DNA from 2 places in the Shewanella bicestrii genome. Region 2 is predicted to be linked to the other one. Evidence: predicted binding sites of a transcription regulator. Region 2 holds the regulator's gene; the other holds the start of a gene.
The links. The regulator sigma-54, encoded in region 2, starts transcription at its own class of promoters, with help from an activator protein. The targets are predictions, from matches to a motif close to GTTGGCACGNNNNTNGNNT.
Positions count from the first base shown of each region.

Region 1: a site for sigma-54 is predicted at 2,046-2,064, ahead of CF168_RS14150 (flagellar hook-length control protein FliK). Genes of this name have one in related genera too.

Region 1 is NZ_CP022358.1:3,255,910-3,259,305, reverse strand. Features, by position in the region: gene fliH (flagellar assembly protein FliH) at 1-227, shown strand, start outside; gene fliI (flagellar protein export ATPase FliI) at 196-1,533, shown strand; gene fliJ (flagellar export protein FliJ) at 1,545-1,991, shown strand; gene CF168_RS14150 (flagellar hook-length control protein FliK) at 2,151-3,396, shown strand, end outside.
Region 2 is NZ_CP022358.1:3,971,908-3,975,303, reverse strand. Features, by position in the region: gene ptsN (PTS IIA-like nitrogen regulatory protein PtsN) at 1-19, opposite strand, end outside; gene hpf (ribosome hibernation promoting factor) at 22-309, opposite strand; gene CF168_RS17435 (RNA polymerase factor sigma-54) at 338-1,813, opposite strand; gene lptB (LPS export ABC transporter ATP-binding protein) at 1,919-2,650, opposite strand; gene lptA (lipopolysaccharide transport periplasmic protein LptA) at 2,647-3,198, opposite strand; gene lptC (LPS export ABC transporter periplasmic protein LptC) at 3,185-3,396, opposite strand, start outside.

The DNA of each region.
Region 1 (3,396 bases), 720 kb from region 2:
CCCTGTCCTCGCGCATCGATGCGGTGTTTGAGTCCTTACGTAATCAACAGTCCCATTTGAGTCACCAGCAGCAACAGCGCCAAGCGGTTCTCGATGAGGAAAACGCTGCAAAACGGGGATCGAGTTCAGAGCTAGGTGACGAGGCGCAGAGCACCGAGTCCCTGAGTACAGAGTCGCAAGCTGATGGAGAGCAAGATGCAAAATCGCCGCCATCAACTGCTGAATAAATTGAATCATTGCATCGACAAAGTCCCGCCATTTCGAGCCGTCGCCAGTGGTCAACTTGTGCGCGTGGTAGGTTTAACCTTAGAGGCGAGTGGTTGCCGTGCGCCCGTGGGCAGCCTGTGCTCTATCGAAACCATGGCTGGAGAGTTGATTGCCGAAGTCGTCGGTTTTGACGATGAACTGCTGTACCTTATGCCGATTGAGGAATTACGCGGCGTGTTACCCGGCGCCCGTGTCGTCCCCCTCGGTGAGCAAGCGGGGCTGAGTGTGGGCTTATCCCTATTGGGACGCGTGCTCGATGGTAATGGTGTGCCGTTAGACGGTCTTGGCGCGTTATCGACCGAACAGCAGGCGCCAAGGCACAGTAACGCCATCAACCCACTTTCTCGCCGTGCGATTACCGAACCACTCGATGTGGGTGTGCGCGCCATCAATGCCATGCTCACCGTTGGTAAGGGCCAACGTATGGGCCTATTTGCAGGCTCGGGTGTGGGTAAGAGTGTGCTGTTAGGGATGATGACACGGGGCACGACAGCTGACATCATTGTGGTGGGACTCGTCGGGGAGCGTGGCCGCGAAGTTAAAGAATTTATTGAAGAAATCCTCGGTGAAAAGGGCAGAGCACGCTCTGTTGTGGTGGCGGCGCCCGCCGATACCTCACCCTTGATGCGCCTTCGCGCCTGTGAAACTTCGACTCGTATCGCTGAGTATTTTCGTGATTTAGGCTATAACGTATTGTTATTAATGGATAGTCTGACTCGTTACGCCCAAGCGCAGCGTGAGATTGCTCTGGCCGTAGGTGAACCGCCGGCAACTAAAGGTTATCCGCCTTCGGTATTTGCTAAATTGCCACGCTTGGTTGAGCGGGCGGGTAATGGTGGGCCTGGACAAGGTTCTATCACCGCATTTTATACTGTGCTGACCGAGGGCGACGATCAACAGGATCCGATTGCCGATGCTTCTCGGGCGATCCTCGATGGACATATTGTGCTTTCACGCTCGCTGGCGGATTCTGGGCATTATCCCGCAATCGATATTGAGGCTTCGATCAGCCGTGTGGCCCCAATGGTGATTTCGAGCGAGCACTTAGAAGCCATGCGCCGCGTCAAGCAGACTTATTCCCTCTACCAACAGAATAAGGATCTGATTTCGATTGGTGCCTATGCCCAAGGCAGCGATCCGCGAATCGATAACGCTATACGCCTGCAACCTGCGATGAATGCCTTTTTACGGCAGACCATGCGTGATGCCTTTAGTTTTGCCGATAGCCAAGTCATGCTTGGGCAACTCGCGGCACAATGTAAATAATCGAGACTGTTATGGCGAATGCCGATCCCCTCTTACTTGTGTTGAAATTAGCCCTCGATGCAGAGGAGCAGGCCGCACTGCTGCTAAAGTCGGCGCAACTAGAGTGTCAAAAGCGCCAAAATCAGTTGGATGCACTCAACAATTATCGCTTGGACTATATGAAGCAGATGCAGTCCCAGCAGGGCCAAGCCATTAGCGCTAGCCATTATCACCAATTCCATCGTTTTATTCGGCAAATCGATGAGGCCATTGCCCAGCAAAATCGTGTGGTCGCCGATGGTGAGAAGCAGAAAAACTATCGTCAGCAACATTGGCTTGACAAGCAAAAGAAACGCAAGGCGGTTGAACTGCTCTTGGATAATAAAGAGAAAAAACGCCAAGCTCTTGAGTTGAAAAAAGAGCAAAAGATGACCGATGAATTTGCCTCTCAGCAGTTTTTTCGCCGCAATAAACCCTAACCCAAGCTCGCCATTGTGCGTATAAGCTGTTTCTTCTAAATGTAACCCTCACTTATTGGCACTTTATTTGCTTGCTTTACACCAGAGATGGCTATAGCCGCATAAATTGACGTTTGCCCACACGTTTTTATGTCTTCGGGTGAATGTTTAGGAGCTGATATGCAACAAATGAACAATATCCTATTAGCGTCAAGCGCGAAAAATAGCGCTAGCTCAAGTAAAGCATTGACTCAAGATACTAATAGTGAAGACTTTTCTGCAGCGTTGGCTTCAGTCACATCCGTATCTTCCCCCTCGACTAAAACCTCTGTGTCTCAGGATGTGGCCGTCAAATCTGCCAAAGCGGAAGCCAGCACTGATGATACCAAAACTGATGATGAAGCCGATATCAACTTGATTTTCGCCCAGATTGGTATGGCAAATGAGATGAAGAAAGCGGCAGCGCCGGGCGAGTCTTTGCCGCTTGAGGCTGATATCACGGCAACGGATGATGCCGATGCCGACTCATCCTCGTTATTAGTCGATGATCAATCTCAGACCGACAGCTCTATTGTTGACGGTACTTTTTCCGATGAAATGGCTAAGTTCGCTCAGTCCACTAACACTGGCCTTGGCGATAACAAACTGAAGGTTAGTACTGAATCAGAAGACTCTGGGGCTGTCGCTCCAAAGGTGGCCGGACAAAATACTGCGCAAGCCGCCGCACAGTTATTACAACAGCAAGCCTCACAACAGAACGCCGTTGATGCTGAAAGTGTAGAACAACCGATTCAAGCTGCTGATGTCACTGATACTGAGAGTGTAGAGCCACAGATTCCAGCTGCTGATGTCGATGCTTTGGTTGCGGCCGTAACTGTTGCGGAAGCGGATAGTCAAGGCACCTCTGTTGATGAGCCGCATTTGATTGATGATGCAGCGTTACTTACAGGTCTGCGCAGCGAAAAGTTCGTTAAACCGCCCGAAAATAATATTTTACCCATTGAGGGTGAGCCCGTATTAGGGGGAAAAGAGCTTGGTACCGCAGAAATTGGCGCTAAGGCGATAAATGTGTCGACGCAGCCAGCAGATAAAGCTCTTGCACCCCAAGGTATGGGATCCCAAGTCATTGATAATCAAACACCAATCAAAGCGGCCAATGCCTCTGCGAGTGATGTATTAACGACGAATGCGGCAACAGCCGCGAATACTAACGATCTTAATACCTTAGGCACTAATGCGGCGGCTAATGTATCAGGTACCGCAGCCATCGATCCGAATCTTACTGCCGACAACCCATCCCGCGCCGAGATTTCAGCAGGCTTTTTGCTAAAAGACGCTAAGTTAGCGGTTACTCTCGATGCGCAGCAAGATAGCCAAGTTGCTGCTTTAAGTTCTGGCAGTGAAGAGGCGGGCAGCGAGTTTAAGC
Region 2 (3,396 bases):
GTATGGTACGAAGTTCCATTGCTAGTGTTTTGTTAACTTCTCTTTGTGTTTAATAACCTGACGATCAAGCTTGTCGATCAGGACGTCTATGGCAGCATACATATCTGCATGCTCTGAAGTCGCGAAGACTTCACCACCGGTGAGGTTGATTCTCGCTTCGGCAATTTGTTGCATTTTCTCAACATTGAGCACAACGTGCACATTATTGATCTGTTCGAAATGACGTTCAAGTTTTGAAAACTTTTCCTCAACATAAGCCCGTAACGATTCAGTAATCTCGATATGGTGTCCACTCAGGTTTATTTGCATATAAACGTCCTCCGATTTCCACTTTAGGCTATAAACTTTTACGCTGATTGGAAGGGGGAATAAGCATCGCTTCTCGGTACTTCGCAATGGTTCTGCGCGCAACGTTAATTCCCTGTTCTGCCAGAAGCTGTGCCATCTTGCTGTCGCTTAATGGTTTTTTCTGGTTTTCCGCTGCAACCAGTTTCTTAATGAAGGCTCTGATTGCCGTGGATGAGCACTCACCGCCATCATCAGTCCCGACGTGGCTTGAGAAGAAATATTTTAGTTCAAAAAGTCCCTTTGGGGTATGCATGTATTTTTGTGTCGTCACCCGTGAAATGGTGGACTCATGCATCTCTACCGCCTCGGCGATATCGTTCAGGACCATAGGTTTCATGGCTTCTTCACCGTATTCGAAGAAGCCCTGTTGATATTGCACTATGCAGTTTGCCACCTTGAGCAGTGTTTCGTTACGGCTTTCAAGGCTTTTGATAAACCACTTGGCTTCTTGCAGATGCCCGCGGATAAATTGGCTATCGGCTTGGCTTTTGGTGCTACGCGCCATGGCTGCATATTGCTGATTAACATTGATTTTTGGCATGTAATCTGGATTTAACTCGACCACCCAGCGACCGTTTTTCTTCGATACCGATACATCGGGGATGACATATTCTTCATCAACAGGGGTGATGAGCAAACCGGGGCGAGGGTTTAAGGTTTGGATCAGCGCTATGCTGTCCCTTAACTCGTCCTCTTTAAGTTTGGTCTTACGCATCAACAACCTAAAGTCGCGGGCAGCGATCAGATCTAAATGATCTTTGATCAACATGCGGGCGTTTTCGAGGTGTGGGGTATCCGGCGAAAAATGGGAGAGTTGGATAAGCAGACATTCGCTTAAATCCCTTGCGGCGACACCAACGGGATCGAAGTGTTGAATACGCTTAAGTACTGCTTCGACTTCATCCAGTTCTATCTCAGGATTGCCCATGGCCTCGAGGATATCTTCAGTACTTTGAGTGAGATAACCTTGATCGTCGATGGCATCAATAATCGCGGTGGCGATGGCTAAATCGGTTTCAGAGAAGGGCGTGAGGTTTTTCTGCCATTCTAAATGCTCGTACAGGCCTTCACTGGTTTCCCCTTGGAAGGGCATGTCATCTTCACGGCTGGCGCCAGAACCTGAGTTTGGCGAGGCGGTAAAGACTTCATCCCAGGTAGTATCCATGGGCAGTTCTTCGGGCAGGGATTCTTTGGTCAACGACTCGGCAATGTCCACGGTGGAATTGTCTTGTTCCTGTGGCAGGGCCGTTGTTTCGCTAAAGTCGGTATCGGCGATATCTTGCTTACGTTCGGTAGGCGCGTCGAATTGCTCCTCTTCCAGCTCGAGAAGAGGATTAGAGTCTAAGGCTTGCTGGATCTCTTGCTGCAGTTCCAATGACGACAATTGCAACAGACGAATGGCCTGTTGGAGTTGTGGCGTCATGGTTAACTGTTGACCCAGTTTGAGCTGGAGTGACGCTTTCATGTTACCGCTGATCCCTACGTTATTATTTTGAATTTAGGCCGCTTGTTATCATATTGATGGCGCTTATAAGCCAAAATTCAAGGCTAATTGGCTCTGTTTCAGTAACTATAGCCTGAATTGTTCACCTAAGTACACAGCCCTAACTTGCTGATTGTCTAAGATCTCTGCGGGAGTTCCTTCGGCAATCAGGTTTCCGTGACTAACAATGTAGGCATGTTCACAGACGTCTAAGGTCTCGCGCACATTGTGGTCTGTGATCAGTACCCCAAGGCCTCGGCTCTTGAGTTGTTCGATGATTTTCTTGATATCGATAACCGAAATCGGGTCGACACCGGCGAAGGGTTCATCGAGCAGAATAAACTTAGGATTGGCCGCTAAGGCGCGGGCAATTTCGACACGGCGACGTTCACCGCCCGATAACGACATGCCTTGGCTATCGCGAATATGGGTGATATGGAACTCTTCGAGCAGATGTTCCAGCTCTTCTTCGCGTTGATCGCGATTGAGCTCTTTACGGGTTTGCAGTACCGCCATGATATTGTCGTGCACGGTCAGCTTGCGAAAGATACTGGCTTCCTGTGGCAGGTAACCAATGCCTTTACGGGCGCGCAGGTGCATGGGATCGGCGGTTAAATCATCATCGTCGATAAAGATATGGCCTTTATCGCTTTTAACTAAGCCCACGACCATATAAAAGGTGGTGGTTTTACCCGCGCCGTTTGGGCCGAGTAGGCCGACGACTTGACCCGTTTTCACCGTCAGGCAGACATCTTTCACAACCTGACGACTCTTATAACTCTTAGCGAGATTCTGTGCTTTTAAGGTGATTTGGGTCATTTAGAGTCCTGTTTTTTCACAGGTTTGTCCGCGGGCTGGTTCTTGATCTCTTCCTGATAGTTATCAGGTTGAATAATGGTAATCACGCGATCATCACCGCTACCCGTACTCTCAGCGATCAATTTTTGCTGAATAATATCGTAACGGATGAGGTTACCCGTCACTTGGCTACCCGCTTGGTCTAGGCTCGCTGAGCCCGTCAAAGTTAGGGTGCGGGTCGCCATTTCGTAGCGAATTTCTTTCGCGCTCGCTGAAGCTGGGCGTCCATCGTCGAGGATCTGGCTATACGTCGCAGGATTACCGGTTGCCACTAAAATCTTGCTGTTTTCCCCTTCGGCAGAAAATGCACGTAGTTGATCTGCATGGATTTTGATCGATCCTTGGGTGACTTCAACCGGACCGAAGAAAATGATCTGGTTGTTTTTAATGTCCGCAGTTTGGCTAACGGCTTTAATTTTCACTTCTTGCTGTAAGTCACCAACCTTGGCGAAGGCGCTCATGCTGGTGATTAGCATTAGGCCGGCAAGTAATATGTTATTTTGCTTCATAGGTTCCTACTACCTGACTGGTCAATTGCACTTCCTGCGCGTTAAGGTCGGCATAAAGGCCTTGCCCTTGAATATTAAAATCTTTCCCTGTGACGTAAATGATGCGGTCAGAGGTCATTATCATAGTGTTGAGATCGAGTTCTAAAAAACTGGTGGACAATGTCTGTATGGGTTCACCAGGGCTGATGGCATCGATAA